DNA from 2 places in the Mesorhizobium sp. WSM4814 genome. Region 2 is predicted to be linked to the other one. Evidence: riboswitches for the same ligand, from Rfam matches in the RefSeq annotation. Region 2 holds a riboswitch; the other holds the start of a gene.
What was found. Region 2 has a riboswitch for thiamine pyrophosphate ahead of thiC (phosphomethylpyrimidine synthase ThiC). Riboswitches for the same ligand answer to the same signal wherever they lie in the genome.
Positions count from the first base shown of each region.

Region 1: linked by a shared signal. The riboswitch ahead of thiB (thiamine ABC transporter substrate binding subunit) and the one ahead of thiC (phosphomethylpyrimidine synthase ThiC) in region 2 are both predicted to bind thiamine pyrophosphate.

Region 1 is NZ_JBVVQT010000016.1:100,496-104,176, reverse strand. Features, by position in the region: gene AC0L2V_RS22375 (ABC-F family ATP-binding cassette domain-containing protein) at 35-1,855, opposite strand; gene AC0L2V_RS22370 (thiamine diphosphokinase) at 1,857-2,501, opposite strand; TPP riboswitch at 2,604-2,717, shown strand; gene thiB (thiamine ABC transporter substrate binding subunit) at 2,761-3,681, shown strand, end outside.
Region 2 is NZ_JBVVQT010000004.1:102,978-117,566, forward strand. Features, by position in the region: gene AC0L2V_RS08945 (thiazole synthase) at 1-573, opposite strand, end outside; gene thiS (sulfur carrier protein ThiS) at 578-775, opposite strand; gene thiO (glycine oxidase ThiO) at 744-1,745, opposite strand; gene thiC (phosphomethylpyrimidine synthase ThiC) at 1,742-3,571, opposite strand; TPP riboswitch at 3,673-3,789, opposite strand; gene AC0L2V_RS08965 (ABC transporter ATP-binding protein) at 3,891-5,531, opposite strand; gene AC0L2V_RS08970 (ABC transporter permease) at 5,528-6,451, opposite strand; gene AC0L2V_RS08975 (ABC transporter permease) at 6,455-7,369, opposite strand; gene AC0L2V_RS08980 (ABC transporter substrate-binding protein) at 7,451-8,959, opposite strand; gene kdgD (5-dehydro-4-deoxyglucarate dehydratase) at 9,064-9,969, opposite strand; gene AC0L2V_RS08990 (FadR/GntR family transcriptional regulator) at 10,033-10,785, opposite strand; gene trxC (thioredoxin TrxC) at 10,982-11,428, opposite strand; gene AC0L2V_RS09000 (bifunctional aminoglycoside phosphotransferase/ATP-binding protein) at 11,467-13,029, opposite strand; gene AC0L2V_RS09005 (universal stress protein) at 13,356-14,192, shown strand; gene AC0L2V_RS09010 (hypothetical protein) at 14,327-14,560, shown strand.

The DNA.
Region 1 (3,681 bases), on a different contig from region 2:
TGCGCATTGTCGTGGTGGAGCAACGGCGAAGCGTCTACCCCTCCATCTCCTCGCGCAGCATTTCAAGTTCCAGCCATTCCTCCTCGAGCGCTGCCAGCGTGGCGCGCTCCTTGTCGAGCGCGGCGATGGTCTTCTGGAATGAGGCCGGGTCGCGCTCGTAATAGGCCGGGTCGGCGATATTATCCTCCAGCCGTGATATCGAGGCGGTCACCGCGTCGATCTTCTTGGGCAGCGATTCCAGCGCGAATTTCTGCTTGAACGACAGTTTTTTCGCCGGGCCCTTCGGCGCCGTTGCCTCGGTCCGGGCTGCCGCCGCCACTTCACTCGTCTCGGCCTTCGGCCGTGCCTTGCGGTCGTCCAGCCTGGTGCCGCCGCGCTGCGCCAGCATGTCGGAATAGCCGCCGGCATATTCGATCCAGCGGCCGCCGCCTTCCGGCGCGATCAGGCTGGTCACCGTGCGGTCGAGGAAATCGCGGTCGTGGCTGACCAGGATGACGGTGCCGGCAAAACCGGCGACCAGTTCCTGCAGCAGTTCCAGCGTCTCCATGTCGAGATCGTTTGTCGGCTCGTCCAGCACCAAAAGATTTGCCGGCCGCGCCAGCACACGGGCGAGCAGCAGCCGCGCCCGCTCGCCGCCCGAAAGCTCGCGCACCGGCGTGCGCGCCTGTTCCGGCTTGAACAGGAAGTCCTTCATGTAGGAGACGACGTGGCGCTGCTCGCCGTTGATGACAAGGTTCTCGCCGCGGCCGTCGGTGAGATACTGCGCCAGCGTCTCTTGCGGGTTGACCGCCTCGCGTTTCTGGTCGAGCGTGGCGATCTCCAGATTGGTGCCGAGTCGCACCGTGCCTGAGTCCGGCTTCAATTCGCCGGTCAGCATCTTCAGCAGCGTCGTCTTGCCGACGCCGTTCGGGCCGACCAGGCCAACGCGGTCACCGCGCTGGATGCGGGTCGAGAAACCCCTGACCACGGTGAGGTCGCCAAAGCTCTTCTCGATGTTCCTGGCCTCGATCACCAGCTTGCCCGATTCGGCGGCGTCGCTGGCCACCATGGTCGCCGCACCCTCGGCGCCACGATGGCCGCGAAAGCGCTGGCGCATGGTCTGCAGTTCGCCGAGCCGGCGCATGTTGCGCTTGCGCCTTGCCGTCACGCCATAGCGCAGCCAGTGCTCCTCGCGCACGATCTGGCGGCCAAGCTTGTGCTGCTCGCGCTCTTCTTCTTCCAGAACGGTGTCGCGCCATTCCTCGAAATGGCCAAAGCCCTTGTCCAGCCTGCGGGTCTGGCCCCGATCGAGCCAGACGGTGGCGCGCGACACGCGCTCGAGGAAGCGGCGGTCGTGCGAGATGACGATCAGCGCCGAAGAGGTGCGGGCAAGCTCCTCCTCCAGCCATTCGATGACCGACAGGTCGAGATGGTTGGTCGGCTCATCGAGGAGGAGAATGTCGGGCTCCGGCGCCATGACGCGGGCCAGGGCAGCACGGCGGGCTTCGCCGCCGGAGAGATCGTTCGGCCGTTCCTCGCCGGACAGGCCGAGATGCTCCATCAGATAGGTGGCGCGGTAGGGATCGTCGGCGGGTCCGAGCCCCGCCTCGACATAGGCGCGGACGCTGGCGAAATCATCCATGTCGGGCATTTGCGGCAGGTAGCGCACTGTTGCCGAAGGCTGGCGGAACACCTCGCCATCCTGCGGCTCGATCAATCCCGCAGCGATCTTCAGCAACGTCGACTTGCCCGAGCCGTTGCGGCCGACCAGAGCGATCTTGTCGCCCGCCGACGCCGTCAGTTCCGTCCCGTCGAGCAGCGGCGTGCCACCGAAGGTCAGTTTTATCCCGTCGAGATTGAGAAGCGGCGGCGCCATGTCAGCTTTCAGGTAGGGGGAATGGATGGGCGAGCAACAGCGCGCGGCCGCTGCCCAGCGCGACTTCGAGCCGGCCCTTGACCTCGTTGGAAATGGTCAGCGACGAGCCGAACGCCACCTCGACATGGTTCAACGGCCATTTGGCGCCGGTCACGGTCAGACCGGCAAGGTCGGAGAAGCCGAGAATCGAAAACAGCGTGCCGTCGGCGTAGTCGAAGCCGGCCTTTCCGGGAAGCAAGGGCACGCCTTCCTGTGCGCCACTGGTCAAAAGCACCTCTGTCCCTGCCTCGGCCAGCCGGACGCCGAGCGCCAGGTGCAGGAAGGCGTGGTCGGTGCGCTTGCCGCCGAACGCGCCGGCGAGCACGAGGCTGGTCGCGCCGCGTTCGAGCGCGGCGGCGATAGCCAGTTCGCCGTCGGTCTTGTCCTTTTCTGCCGGAAACACCTGGCGCGGCACGGCGGCGAGCCCGTCCGGCAAATCCGCCGGCACCGAATCGAAGTCGCCGACCCAGAGTTCCGGCGTCAGGCGCAGAGTCCGGGCATGGCTGATGCCGGCGTCGGCGGCGATGACACGCGTGCCTTCGACCTGGCGGTCGAGCAGCGGCGTGCGGATAAGGTCGCCGCCAAGCAGGATGGTGAATTTGCTCATATGCGTGGCCCTTACCAGCCCTGCTTGCGAAACGGAAGGCCGCGGTCTGGATGCCCGGCAAACTTCCGCTTGCGCCGCAGATGGGCCGGGCCTATGTGTCGAAGCGCTCTAACGGGGTGCTGGACGCGATCTTCGCGGACCGGCTGAGAGGCAACCTGCCAACCCGCTGAACCTGATCCGGTTTGTACCGGCGGAGGGATTAGACGTTTCGGACAACCCGACGCCTCAATTCCCTTCAACGCCAACGAAGGAGGCGCCGATGCGCACGTTTTTATACACACTTGTTTCGGCAGTGCTGCTCGCGGCGACCGTTCTCGCCGGCACCGGGCCGGCATCCGCGCAGGAAAAACTCACCGTCTATACCTATGAGAGCTTCACCGCCGAATGGGGTCCAGGCCCGGCGGTCAAGAAGGCGTTCGAGGCCGAATGCGGCTGTATTCTCGAATTCGTCGCGGTCGCCGACGGCGTCGCCCTGCTCAACCGCGTCAGGCTGGAAGGGGCCGCGACCAAGGCCGACATCGTGCTCGGCCTCGACACCAATCTGACGGCGGAAGCCAAGGCCACCGGCCTGTTTTCGCCGCATGGTGCCGTCATCGACGTCAAGGTGCCGGGCGGCTGGAGCGACGATATTTTCGTGCCGTTCGACTATGGTTATTTCGCCGTCGTCTACGACACCGAAAAGCTGAAGACGCCGCCGAAGAGCCTGAAGGAATTGGTCGAGGGCAATGCCGATGAAAAGATCGTCATTCAGGATCCGCGCACCTCGACGCCCGGTCTCGGCCTACTGTTGTGGGTGAAGTCGGTTTATGGCGACAAGGCGCCCGAAGCCTGGGCCAAGCTTAAGGCAAAGGTGCTCACCGTGACGCCGGGCTGGAGCGAGGCCTACGGCCTGTTCACCAAGGGTGAGGCGCCGATGGTGCTGTCCTATACCACGTCGCCGGCCTATCATATGGTCGCCGAAAACACCCAACGCTATCAGGCAGCGCCCTTCGACGAGGGCGCGTATCTGCAGATCGAGGTTGCCGGCATCACCAAATCAGGTGCGAAGAACCCGTTTGCGAAACAGTTCCTGACTTTCATGACCGGGCCGAAATTCCAGGATGTCATTCCCGAGACCAACTGGATGTTCCCTGCCGGCAAGACCGAGAAGCCGCTCAATCCGGCTTTCGAGAAGCTCGTC
Region 2 (14,589 bases):
GTGAGATGGGCGGCCGAGGCCCGCATCCACGATCAGCGGGACATCCGGGAAATGGCCGCGCATCGAGCGGAGCGCGGTGATATTTACCGGTCCAAGCGCAGAACCGATCGGCGCGCACCAGGGCATGAGCACCCTGCATCCGGCTTCCAGCAATCGCTCGGCGACGACGAGATCGTCCGTCGTATAAGGAAATACTGCAAAACCGTCTTCGCACAGGATCCGCGCGGCCTCGACCAAGCCGAAGACATCCGGCTGCAGCGTATCATGATTGCCGGTCACCTCGAGCTTGATCCAGTTCGTGCCGAAGACCTCGCGCGCCATCTTTGCGGTCGTGACGGCTTCCTTGACGGAGTGACAACCAGCCGTGTTGGGCAGGACATGCAGCCGCAGCGATTGGATAAGCGACCAGAATTTCTCGCCACCCTTGCCCCCGGCCATTTCGCGGCGCAATGAGACGGTCACCGCGGACGCGCAGGATGCCTTGACCGCATCGGCAAGAATGGAGGGCGAGGGGTACTGTGCGGTGCCGAGAAGCAGGCGCGACGGAAGCTTGGTTCCGTAAAGCTCGATCACGTTACTAACCTCCTTGCATGGGTGAGAGGATTTCGATCCGGTCGCCGTCCTTCAGCTGGAACAGCGCCCGCTCAGTCGCGTGCACAAGGTCGCTGTTTACGGCCGTTGCGAGCCAGTTGCCCTCGTAGTCAAGTGCTGCGAGAAGCTCCGCCAGGGTGGCGGCGGTGATCTCATGCGCTTCGCCGTTGACCGTCAGTTTCATCAGCAAGTTCCACCGGTTTGTCAGAATCGAAAACAAGGTCGGCCGCCCGACGCGCCATGGCGGGGGCCAGAAGGAAACCATGGCGGTAGAGCCCGTTGATCGCGACGGTCCTGCCATGCGCTTCGACGCGCGGCAGGTTGTCGGAAAACGCCGGGCGAATGCCGACGCCCGTCTCAACGATCGCGGCCTCGCCGAAGGCGGGATGAACCGAATAGGCGGCGTTCAGGAGTTCCATCATCGCCCGTACCGTGACCGGCTCCGTGGACAGGCTCTCGACCATCGTTGCACCCGCCATGAAATGGTGGTCGGCGCGCGGCGCCAGATAGAGCGGCAAACGCGGGTGCAGCAGCCTGACCGGGCGCGACAGCGAGATGTCCGGTGTACGCAGGATCAGCATCTCGCCGCGAACGCCGCGAAGCCTTTCATCGCTGGACGCCATTCCCATGCAGTCGATCTCGCGGTCGAATCCCGTCATGTGCAGGGCGTCCATTCCGAAGCGGAACTCGACGCTGCTTGCGGCGAGTTTTTCATGCAGCGCCGCCATTGCTCGGCGTGGGTCGAGATGGGCCTCGCCCGGAAAGAACAGCCCGCGACGGAAGCGGCCGGCGAGATCGGGTTCCAGGAGCGCGATTTCGTCTTCGTCGATCCGCCGATGACCCGACGTGCGGCTTGCAAACCGGTCGAGTTCGCCCGCATCCCGCGGCATTGCCAAAACGAGCGTTCCGGCCCGCGTGACATGGCCCGGCAGGACCGCATCCCACCAGTCGGCGGCATCGCGTCCGAGATCCAGCACCGGCTGCTCGGCGCTTTCGCGCTCGCACCAGGGCGCCAGCATGCCGCCGGCCATCCATGATGCGTTGCCGCCAAGGCCATGCCGGGTCTCGGCAATGGTTACCGCAGCACCGCGGGCGGCGAGTTCGAAGGCGGCGGTGAGGCCGGCGACGCCGGCCCCTTTGACCAGCAGCCTCATGACGGCTCCGGCATCTTCGGCATGGGCGGTTCGCCGTCCACCGGCATGTAAAGATTGCCGCCCTCGCGGTACTTCGCGGCCATCGCCGCCATGCCCTCTTTCTGTGCCTCGGCCCGAATGTCGTGGGAGATGCGCATCGAGCAGAATTTCGGCCCGCACATCGAGCAGAAATGCGCCAGCTTGTGCGCCTCCTTCGGCAAAGTCTCGTCGTGGAAGGAGCGCGCGGTTTCGGGGTCGAGCGACAGGTTGAACTGGTCTTCCCAACGAAACTCGAAGCGTGCGCGGGAAAGGGCGTCATCCCTGACCTTCGCCGTCGGATGACCCTTGGCGAGGTCGGCGGCGTGCGCGGCTATCTTGTAGGTGATGACGCCCGTTTTGACGTCGTTGCGGTCGGGGAGACCGAGATGCTCCTTGGGCGTGACATAGCAGAGCATCGCCGTGCCGTACCAGCCGATCATCGCCGCGCCGATGCCTGAGGTGATGTGGTCGTAGCCGGGTGCGATGTCGGTGGTCAGCGGCCCAAGCGTGTAGAAGGGCGCCTCGCCGCAGACTTCGAGCTGCCTGTCCATGTTCTCCTTGATCTTGTGCATCGGAACATGGCCCGGCCCCTCGATCATGACCTGGCAATCCTTGGCCCAGGCGACCTTTGTCAACTCGCCGAGCGTTTCCAGTTCGGCGAACTGCGCCGCGTCGTTGGCGTCGGCGATCGAGCCGGGACGAAGGCCATCGCCGAGCGAGAACGACACGTCGTAAGCGCGGCAGATGTCGCAGATTTCCTCGAAATGCTCGTAGAGGAAGCTTTCGCGGTGATGATGCAGGCACCACTTGGCCATGATGGAGCCGCCGCGCGACACGATGCCGGTGACCCGGTCGACCGTCAGCGGGATGTAGTGCAGCCGCACACCGGCATGGATGGTGAAATAGTCGACGCCCTGTTCGGCCTGTTCGATCAGCGTATCGCGGTAGATTTCCCAGGTCAGGTCCTCGGCGATCCCTCCGACCTTCTCAAGCGCCTGGTAGAGCGGCACGGTTCCGATCGGCACAGGCGAATTGCGGACGATCCATTCGCGGATGTTGTGGATGTTGCGACCGGTCGACAGGTCCATGACGGTGTCGGCTCCCCAGCGGATCGCCCAGACCATTTTTTCGACCTCTTCGGCCATCGACGAGGTGACGGCTGAATTGCCGATATTGGCATTGATCTTGACCAGGAAATTGCGGCCGATGATCATCGGCTCGCTCTCCGGGTGGTTGATGTTGGCTGGAATGATAGCCCGTCCGCGCGCTATCTCGTCGCGCACGAATTCCGGCGTGACGAAGTCCGGGATCGCCGCGCTGAAAGAGTTGCCGTCGCGCTGCATCCCGCCGCGTAAGCTCTCGCGGCCGAGATTTTCGCGAATGGCGACGAACTCCATTTCGGGGGTGATGATCCCGGCGCGCGCATAGGCAAGCTGCGTCACCGCTTGGCCCGTTTTTGCCTTTAGCGGCCGGTGGCGCACGGGAAATTCCGGCGTCAGGCGCTCACCTGACGCAAAGCCGTTGTCCTCCGGCCTGACACTGCGGGCATTGTGGAATTCGACGTCGCCGCGTGCCGTAACCCATTCATGGCGAAACCTGGCGAGGCCCTTTTCGATGCTGGTTTCGACAGTCGGGTCCGTATAGGGGCCGGACGGATCGTAAACGGTGACAGGCGGTTCGCCCGCCGTCGGATGGACGGCGATTTCCCGCATCGGCACCTTAATGTGAGGATAGAGGACGCCGGACTTGTGGATTTTCCGTGAGGCAGGCAGCGGTCCCGTTGAGACGGCTGGGGTCAGGGCATTCATATTGAGGCTCCTTTGCTCATGCATTGGAGACCCAGTTCTGTGCCGGAAGGATGAAAAGACGCTCTGGTTGGCCTGCTTACAGGTTTTCGGGCATGGACTCCCGCAAAGCGCTTGCACCGTCCCTACGCCAGTATGAACTGGATCAGGTTCAACGGGTCACTGCGCCGCGAAAGCCAGCAGTATCTCAGCCCCTTGCCGGGACCCCCCTGGTGAATGGGTCAAATTGAGCGGGCGATCGCCATTTTGTCAAGCGCATTCGGCCCATCAGTCGGCAACGCTAGCTGGGCGCGCGCGGACAATCGAGGCCGATATCCAGGAACTATTGAGCCTGCGTAAGCCATTTGGGCCTGGGCACAGCCTGCAGCAGGCTTTGCGTATAGTCGTGGCGAGGCGCCCCGAACAGCGCCGCGGTTTGGCCTTCCTCGACAATCCGTCCGTCTTTCATGACCATGATCCGGTCGGCGAAATGGCGCACGATCGGCAGGTCGTGGGTGATGAAGATATAGGAGAGGCTGAGCCTGGTCCTAAGGTCGGCCAGAAGGTCGATCACCTGCGCCTGGATAGAGACGTGGAGCGCCGAAACCGCCTCGTCGCAGACGATCAGTTCCGGCTCGCTGGCAAGCGCGCGCGCAATGGCGATGCGCTGTCGCTGGCCGCCGGAAAACTGGTGCGGGTAGCGCTCGGCGTGCTCCGGCAACAGCCCCACCAATTCCAGGAGCTCTGCCACGCGAGCCTTCCACCTGTCCTTCGGCAGGATATCGCGGTGGATCACCCAGGGTTCGGAAATGATCGAATAAACGCGCATGCGCGGATTCATCGATCCGTATGGATCCTGGAAGACCATCTGGACCTTGCGCCGAAACGCCATAAGGCGCGTTCCATTCATGTCGAAGATGTTCTCACCGGCAAAGACCGCCTTGCCGGCGCTTGGCGCGTTCAGCCCCAGCAGCATGCGCGCGACGCTCGATTTGCCGGACCCGGACTCGCCGACGATGCCGAGCGTTTCTCCTCTCCTGACCTCGAAGCTTATGTCATCCACCGCCTTGAACGTCCGCTTGCTGCTAAAAGCTCCGGAAGCAAGCTCATAGTGCTTGGTGAGATGTTCCACCTTGAGCAGCGTCTCGCCGGCGATCGCCGTCGAACGCCTGTTGGGCGCCTCCGCTGCGTTGCCGTGGGGCAGGGCGGCGATGAGGCGGCGGGTATAGGCGTGCTGCGGATTGCTGAAGACCTCCCTGGCGATGCCCGTCTCGACGACCTTGCCGCCGTTCATGACGATGATCCGGTCCGCCATGGACGCGGCGACTTCGAGGTCATGGGTGATCATGATCAACGCCATGCCGGTTTCGCGCTGGAGATCGCGCAGCAGATCGAGGATCTGCGCTTGCACGCTGACGTCCAGAGCGGTCGTCGGCTCATCGGCAATCAGGATGTCCGGTTTCAGCGCGATCGCCATGGCAATCATCACGCGCTGGCGTTGTCCGCCCGAGAACTGATGCGGATAGAAGTCGACGCGGTTTTCCGACTCCGGAATGCCGACGCGCCGAAGCAGCTCTATCGTCTTGGCGCGTGCGCCCTTGCCGGCTGCCGCACCGTGGCTCTCAAAGACCTCCTCGATTTGGCGCCCCACCGTGTAGACCGGGTTCAAATAGGCGAGCGGATCCTGAAAGATCATCGCAATCCTGCGGCCGTTGATGCTTCGGCGCGCCTCGGCGCCGAGGCCCGACAGTTCGACGCCGTCGAAGAAGCAGGAGCCGGCCACGATATCGCCTGGCGGGCAGTCGACGAGATCCATCACCGTGCTGGTGCTGACGCTCTTTCCTGAACCGCTTTCGCCGAGGATCACCAGCGTCTCGCCACGGCTGACGTGGAAAGAGACATCGTCGACGGCGCGTACCGGCCGATCATCCGAAAGAAAATCGACGGTCAGGCCCTCGACCTTGAGAATGGTCGCGTTGCTCATCGGGCAGCTTTTCGCAATGTCTGAAGGCGCCAGCGTTGCTGCGGATCGGCAACGGTGCGTGCCCAGTTCGAGAGGATGTTGAGCGACAGCGTCGTCAGCATGATTGCAAGGCCCGGCCAGAATGCGATCCACCAGGCGGTGGCAAGATAGCCGCGGCCGTTTGCCACCATCGCGCCCCAGGTGAAGTCGGGTGGCTGAATGCCGAGGCCAAGAAAACTCAACGCCGATTCCGACAAAATGACTGTCGCGAAATCAATGGCTGAAATCGTCACCAATGTCGGCAGGACCAGGGGCGCGATGTGCCGGATGATGATCCGGGCCGGCTTCGCGCCCATGGCTCGCGCGGCGCTGACGAACATGCGCTCGCGCAGCTCCAGCACTTCCGCGCGCGCCGTTCTGAGGTAGATCGGCATGCGCGTGACGGCGAGAACGATCACCAGGTTGGTGATGCTCGGACCCAGCGTGTAGAGCACGATGAGCGCCAGCAGCAGCGAGGGAAAGCTCATGACGACATCGGCCAGGCGCAGGATGAGATGGCTGTACCAGCGCTCCGAATAGCCCGCTAACAGGCCCAGTGTTCCACCGACCAGCATCGACGCGAACACCGCCGCCGCGGCAATGCCGAACGTGTTCTGCGCGCCGACAATCAGCCTGGCCAGGATCGGCCGGCCGAGGGTGTCGGCGCCCAGGACGTAGATCCAACCGCTGGCCAGCGAGAACGGGGCGAGGTTGCGCTGGCGCAGCCCCAGCCGCGAAGCGGCGTCGCCCACCAGCCACGGGCCAAGGACCGCTGCGATGACGACGATCGCCAGGAAAATAGCAGCGGCGAGCGCAAGCCTGTCGCGCTTCAAATAGGCAAAAATCACGCGACCGCTGCCTGGAACGGCCGCCGGCTTGATGTCGGGGGTGATGATCGTCATGGCTCAGTACCGGATGCGCGGATCGAGAACCGCGTAGAGCAGGTCGATCGCGATGTTGAGGATGAAGATGGCGGTTGCCGTCACCAGAATGGTCGACTGGACGACGGCAAAATCGCGCTGGATGATCGAATCGATCATCAGCTTGCCGATGCCGGGCCAGCCGAATATCGACTCCACGACGACGGCGCCGTTGACAAGGCTGGTCGCCAGGTCGCCGGCGACCGTGACGACGGGCAGCAGCGAGTTGCGAAGCGCATGGCCGAAGATGATCTTCTGCCGCGGCAGGCCCTTGGCCCTTGCGGTCTTGATGTATGGAGTGGCAAGCGCCGACAGCATGGTTCCGCGCACGACCTGCACCAGGAGACCGAAAGGGCGAAGCATCAGCACGAAGGTCGGCATGATCCAGTGGACCCAGGTGCCGGTGCCGGATGTCGGCAAAAGCCCGAGCCCCACGGCGAAGACAAGGATGCCGACGATGGCCACCCAGAAATCCGGCGCGCTTGCGCCGGCCAGCGAGACGAGGCTGGCGATACGGTCGAAGATGCTGCCCGGCCGCGCGGCCGCCAGCGAGCCGACAAGGATTGCCAAGGCGGTCGACAGCGTGATCGCGACGACGGCCAGCTTCAGTGTTTCCGGGAACGCCTCAAGCGCGACCTGCATCGCCGAGCGGTTCTGGCGCAGCGATTCACCGAAATCCAGCTGCAGCAGATCGCGCAGATATCCCAGAAACTGCCAATGGATCGGCTGATCGAGGCCGTTCAACCGCGCGAACGCGGCCCGAGCTTCCGCAGTCGAGTCCAGAGGCAGGTACAAGGCGGAAGGATCGCCGGTGAGCCGTGTCAGGAAAAAAACCAAGGTCAAAAGACCGATGACCGACAGGATGCTGTGCGACGCCCGGCGTCCAAGATAGCTTATCATTTCGGATGCCCTTCGGCGGATATCGACGGAGGCAACGGGTCGGGGGCGCAGGGCGACGACCGCCTGGCGCCCCCGTATCGCTCAGTCTTTGATGGCGATATTGGCCAGCGGTATTTCGCTGTTGGTGGTGATATCGGGCTTCCATTCCAGCCTGGTGCCAACCCGGGTGTAGCCGATCATGTGGAACATCGGGATGTCCGCCACCACTTCGTTGCGGGCCTTGCCGAAAATCGCCTTGAAGCTGTTGGTGCGGGCTTCGCCGGTCGCCGCCAGTGCCTCGTCTATCTGCTTGTCGAATGCCGGATCGGCCAAGGTCGAGTAGCTGCCACTCGATCGATAGAAGATCGGCACCGTGAAGGCCGCATCGCCCTTGTTGTTGTCATGCATCATCTGCAGGAGATTGGGGCCGCGCTCCGCCGGGAACGGCTTTTGCAGATAGCGCAGCCAGTCGGCGACATCGAGCATGGTAAGCTTGACGTTGAGGCCGGCGTCCTGCCACATCGTCATCATCGCCTCCATCGCTTCGGCGCCGTTCGGATAGATGCCGTTTCGCCCGATGAGCTTGATCTCGGTGTCGACCGCGACACCCGCCGCGCGCGCCTCTTCGATGAGCTTTTTCGCCTCTTCCGGATCATACGACCAAGGCTCGAGCGCATCGTCATGGCCGTTGATCCCGGAGACGACCATCTGCGACGCACGCTTGACGTCGTCGCCGAACAGCTGCGCAAGGCCTTCCCAGTCGATCGCCAGGTTGAGCGCCTTGCGCACGCGCAGGTCGTCGAGCGGCGGCTCGGCGGCATCGATGCGGATGGCGGTGGTTTCGGAGTTCAGGTAGGCGAAATCCGTCTCCGGATTGCTGGCGTCCTGGATGGCAATCGACGGTGTCAGGTCGGCTTCGCCGGTCTCCACCATGGCGGCTCGAATCGAGGATTCGGGTCGCCAGACATAGGTTGCCTTGGTGATCTGCGGTTTGTTGCCCCAATAGCCGTCGAACGCGTCCAGCACCACGGTCTGCGGGGAAAAGGTCGACAGCGTGAACGGGCCGGTGCCGACCGGATCGTTCACCGCCTGGTCGACCGGCGTCTTCGGCGAGACGATCATGACCACGCTCAACAGCGTCGGCATGATGGGCTCGGGCCTGTCCGACTTTATTTCGACGGTCAGCTTGTCGACCGGCGTCAGCGTCAGTTTGGCATCGCCGAATTTCGCAATGTTGCTGCAGGTAAGCTTGCCGCTGATCATCCTGTTGATGGAGAAGACGACCGCATCCGCATTGAGTTCGGTTCCGTCCTGGAATTTGACGCCCTCGCGCAGCTTGATCCGCCAGGTGGTCGGGTCCACGCTGGTCCACTCCGTCGCCAGTTTCGGCTGGGGCTGTCCGCTGACCGGATCGATGACGGTCAACGATTCAACCACGTTTTGGCTGAGTATCTGGCCGACATTGGTGATGATGGTGCCGCAGGGCTCCAGATTGGCCGGCTGCTCCGGCAGGACGATACGGATCTCCTGCGCCGCTTCCTGTGCGACGGCCGATGGCGCGGCAGCGGTCATCAAAACGATAGCTGCAATCGCATGAATGCTTCTGTTCATGTCACTCCTCCCTTGATCTTCCATTTGGGATCTTCCGTTTTGGCTGGCGCACGAGACGATCCTCCTCATCCCGTGCGGCCGACAATTTGCCGATCTCGCGGCAGCTAGGCGGCGATCTTCTCGATCAGTCCGCGCAGCACGTCTTTCTCCTGCGGCTTCAGATCCGTCAGCGGCGGCCGAAGCGGGCCGGGTGTCCGTCCGATGAGCTCGACGCCGGCCTTGATGATCGACACCGGATAACCTTGCTCGCGATCGCGCAAAGCCGCGAAGGGGAAGAAGAAGCTGTGCAGGATTTCTTCCATCACAGCGCGATCACCTGTCCGCATCGCCCTGTAGAAGCGCTGGGCCAATTCCGGCACGAAGTTGAAGACCGCGGAGGAATAAGTCGTCACGCCGGCGCCGTTGAAGCCCTCGGCGAACAGCTCATGCGTGGGCATGCCACCGATGTAGCAGAGCCGATCGCCGAGCTTTGCGGTGACGTGGCGGACAAGATCGACCTTGCCTGTGCCGTCCTTGAACCCGATGAGGTTTGGGCACGCGTCAGCAAGGCGGGCGACGGTGTCGGCATTGGCGACCGAGTTCGCACGGTTGTAGATGATGACGCCGAGGCCGGTGGACTGGCACACGGCTTTGACATGCCGAAAAATCCCTTCTTGCGAGGCCTCCATCAGATAGTGGGGCAGAAGCAGGAGACCGTCGGCTCCCGCAGCCTCGGCGCGGCGGGCGATTTCCGTGGCGAGCGCCGTGCCGTAACCGCAGCCGGCGATGATCGGCACGTCTCCCGAGGCATCCTTGGCCGCGCGGGTAACGTCGGCGACCTCTTCTGGCGACAGCGAGAAGAATTCACCGGTGCCGCCGGCCGCGAACAGGGCAGCGGCACCGAACCCCGACAGCCATTCGACATGCGCGCGATAGCTTTCGAGATTGAGGCTGAAATCCTCGTTGAAATGCGTGACCGGAAACGACAGCAGCCCTGAAGCGACCCGCGACTTGATTTCATCTGGCGACAAAGGAATTCATCCCACAAATTAATATGATGTCATCTAGATTCATATGATGAGTGTCCTGACGAGTCAACCGCCGGCGTTGTGCTGATTTGTCGGGCGCCGGACGGTCAGGGCGCGATAGCGCTTTATCCCGGTCACCAAATGGCGGCGCATCGCCTCACGCGCCTTTTCCGGATCGCGGGCGAGGATCGCATCGGCGATTTCCCTGTGCTCCTGCAGAATCGGATGGTCGCGATTGGGCAAGGGGTCGACGCCGCCCATCATCGTCTTGAACTTCACCCGCGGGATCATCCGCCGGCCGACATGTTCGAGGAAGGCCTTGAATCTGGCGTTGTTGGTTGCGGCGGCAATCGCCATGTGGAACTGGAAGTCGGCATCGTCCGTGGGTTGCCCTTGCGCCATGAGGTCGGCGAACCTTTCGACCTGGGCCTCGATTTCGGCCTCTTGCGCGGGCGAACTGCGGGCGGCGGCAAGGCCGGCTGCCTCGACTTCGATGCCGATGCGCAGCTCGAGCTCTTCGATGATGTCCGAGATCTTGTTCGTTTCGTCAGTGAACAGCTTCAATCCCTCGTCGACGGGTTTCGGGCCGAGAACGAAGACGCCGGCGCCTTGCCGCGATTCCACCAGCCCATCGGCACGAAGCGCGGCGATGGCCTCCCGGACCACGGTGCGGCTGAACCCGAACCGGTCGATCAGCGCGGGTTCTGTCGGCAATTTATCGCCAGGCGCATAAAAGCCGGCTTCGATCTGGCCGCGCAGGGCGTCGGCAACCTGAGAGACGAACGACCGCCGGGACGTTCGATGTTCGGCCTGCTGCATGGGTCCTCCCAACTTTGCCGGATCTGAGGATCCATACTCCCAGTGCGGGCCAAAAGCGAGGTCATCATATGAAAATTCGCCGTTCGATGTCTCGAACTTCTTAATGTCATCATATGGCTTCTGTGCTCAGTGTCGGCCATCAGTTCGCCCGTCGTGCTGGGCACGGCGATCAGCGAAATCCACGCAGTAGCAGCTTTCAGGCTGCGGCCGGCAGGTGATCGCGGACCCACCTGACGATCTGTCCCGCCGTCATTGCGCCGGATGCGCGCGCAACCTCCCGTCCGCCGTGGAAGATGATCATGGTCGGGATGCCGCGGATGCCGAGCCTGGCTGCAACGGCCTGCTCATTGTCGGAATTGAGCTTGATCAGTCGAACATGCGGCTCCAGTTCGTTGGCTGCCGCTTCATAGGCCGGCGCCATCATCTTGCACGGACCGCACCATGGTGCCCAGATGTCGACGACGACGGGGAGGCTGCTTCGCGTGACCTGGCGATCGAAACTCTGTGCATCGACGTCTGCCGGGTGACCCGAGAACAGCCTGGAGCCGCACTTTCCGCATTTCGCGTCCCCGGCATCGCGTGCCGGCGGCAGGCGATTGACCCCGCCGCATTTGCCGCAAACCACCAGTTTCTCCTGCGTCATTCCCATTTACTCGTCTTTATGCGCGCCGCTCGTCGCCGTCACGATGCGGTCTTGAGTGGAGGATTCTGCGCAAAAGCGACTGCGTCCGAAACCTTGGCCAATTCTGCGGCGATATCGGCGAGCTTTCGATCGGCGTCGACCTTGCGCCAGTTGGACGGGGTAGCCTTTCGCTGCAATTGCCGCGACAAGATATCGACTGTGGCGTCAGAAGGACCGCCACTGCGCTCGCTCACCCGCTGCCAAAGAACGAGCGGATCCGCCTCCAGCCAAAATCCGGCGAAAGCAATGTCTCTGCCGTTTGCAGCTTTCTCGATGCGGTCGCGATCGGCCGGCCGGTCAAAGACGGCATCGGCGACCACCGAACCGCCTTCGGCAAGGATCAAGTCGGCGCGCCATGCCATTTCGCGGTAGACGCGGTCCGACACATCAGGTCGATAAGCCCTGTCCGGCAGCTTCGTCTCGGCTGGCACCCCATGCAGGGCTTTGCGGATGCGGTCGCTTTCGACAATGCGTGCGCCGGGCGGCGCGCCAACATGTGCGGCGAGTGCCTCGGCAACGGCCGTCTTGCCGGAACCGCTCAAGCCGCCGATGGCGATCAGCCGAGGCGGCTTTTCCTCGAGAAGTGTTCGGGCAAGCTCGAAATAGGATCTGGCCTCGGCAAGCAGCCCGCTGGAATCGTCACCGCTTTCCTCGATCTGGGTTGCGGTGACATGCGCGCGCACCGCGGCCCGCACTGCCATGAAAAACGGCAGGAGGATGAAGCCGTCCTCGTCGTCTGCTTCGTCGAGATAGCGGTTCGTCACCAGGTTGGCGAGTTCCGGAAAGCCGCGATGCCAGAGGTCCATCAGCAGGAAAGCCAGGTCGTAAAGCACATCGATGCTGGCGATCTGGTCGTTGAATTCGATGCAATCGAAGAGGCGGGGCTCGCCGTCGAAGAGACAGATGTTGCGCAGATGCAGGTCGCCGTGGCATCGTTGGATCTTGCCTGCCGTCTCCCGCCGGTCGAGCAACTCGCAATGACGGGCGAGGGCGGTGCGAAAAATCCCGGTGAATGCCTTTATCTCGGCTTGCTCGAAAACATGGCTGGTGGCAAAGGCGGCTTCGTTGATGGCGAGCACGCCTGCCAGGTTCGAGGATCCGCTGCCCTTGTGGACCTCCGGCGCGCCACGATGATAGCGCACGATCACGCGCGCGACATCCGTCATCAGCGCAGGCGTCAGTTCGCCACCGACTGCCATTCGGTCGAGCAGCTTCGACTGGTCGAAGCGGACCATCTCGATCGCCGCATCGACCAGTTTGCCGCTTCCGTCGAAGGCCAGCTCGCCGCCGGCCTCGCGGGTGACGCGCCGCACCCCCAGATAGAGGCCGGGGGCAGTCCTGGAGTTGAGATCGACCTCCTTCTCGCAGGCGGCGAGCCGCAGCGCCGGGGTCGAGAAGTCGACATAGGGCAGCTTGACCGCTCGCTTGATCTTGTAGGCGCGCTGGCCAACCAGGAAGATACGCGAGATATGGGTCTCGATCGTCTCGACCGGTCCGCTCTCGCCATATGCGGCAGGGTCCGTCAACATCGCGGCCACGGATTGCTGATCCTCGACGATCATCGGATGCCTCTTTGTTTTGTATCCAACCTGTGGAAGCACGAGCGTGGTCGCTGAAATTCCGCGCCATCGGGCCCTTGCTGCCACAGCGCCTGGATATAACCAGCCAGGTCACGAATGCGTTCCGTGATGCTGCTGCTCCGGTGTTCGGCGCGTATTCTTGGCGTCCTCCAGCGGCCTGAAACCTATTGGCGTCGGCACGTGGGCATGTTGATACGGATCAAATGATGACCGGCGGCGTTCTTGACTCAGCGCTAGCAGCGCGCCGAGCCGTCTCGCTGTTGTTGCAACGACGATTGGGCTTTGGGGCAAAATCGGGAGCAGCCGCCATGGCTTTCAGGACGATACTTGCCGTTACGGGACCGCACGAGGGAGACGGTGATCTCAAGCCTGCCGCCGACCTGTGCAACGAGATCGGCGCCCATCTTGCTGTTCTGGTCGTTGCCGTAGCTGCGCCGCCACCAGTCGGGGAGTATGCCGCGGTCGTTTCAGAAGCCTGGCTCGACGAGCGTCGGGCCGTCGAGGATCTGTTGAAGAAGCGGACTGCTGACCTGTCGGCTTTTCTCGCCGGCAGCGTGCTTTCGGCCGATGTCTCCAGCGAATATCCGGAAGCCGGCTGGGCCGACGACACCATCGGCCGCCGTGCCCGCTATGCCGACATTACGGTCATTGGACCGGAGCTGCTCGCCAACAAAACGCTGAAAAGCAAAGCGATCGAAGGCGCATTGTTTTCTTCGGGAAAGCCCTTGCTGCTCATCCCCGCGGGGGCGCAGTCGACCCTGAAGCCGAAACGCGTGCTGATTGCATGGGACGCCCGTCTGGAGGCATCGCGTGCCGTCCGCGAATCCCTCGGCCTGCTGCCAGGCGCCGATGAGGTGCACCTCGTCATGGTCGATCCGGTGGAGGACGAGTACCGCCACGGGGCCGAACCCGGAGCCGACGCCGCCGCCTATCTCGCGCGGCATGGCGTGAATGTCACGGTCGACCGGCTGCCCAGCCTGGACCATTCAGTCGTCGACGTGCTTCGCCGGCACGCGCTCGACATCGCCGCCGACCTGATGGTGATGGGCGCTTACGGTCATTCCCGGCTGCGCGAGCGCATCTTCGGTGGCGTCACCGTCTCGATGCTTGAAGACCCGTCGATGCCGATCCTTATGGCGCGTTAGCCGCCGGCGCCCGTCATTGGCATCCCTTTTAAGTCCCAAGGGACACTGTTGCCGCCCATCTAGCGTCTCATCGGTATCGGCGGAGCCGCGAATCTGTGGTAAGTCGCCGCTCAACCAACCAAAGGACGACACCTGTGAGCGAACCGACCGTGGCCGAGGCGACCGAAAGTATCTATGCATCGCTGCGGGCGGACAATGCCGACATCGACGCGCATATCGCGACGCTTAAGGCGGCGATGACACGAGAAGGGATAAAACAGGCGGTGTTCGATCCGACCAGGCTGGCGCAGAACAACCGTTCGGGCCGCAAGCTGATGCAGGCTTATTTTCGGCAGCGCGGCGTGAGCGTGAGGTTTTCGGCCTCGTAGGGCGCACGCTGAGGCGCCACGGCCCGCCG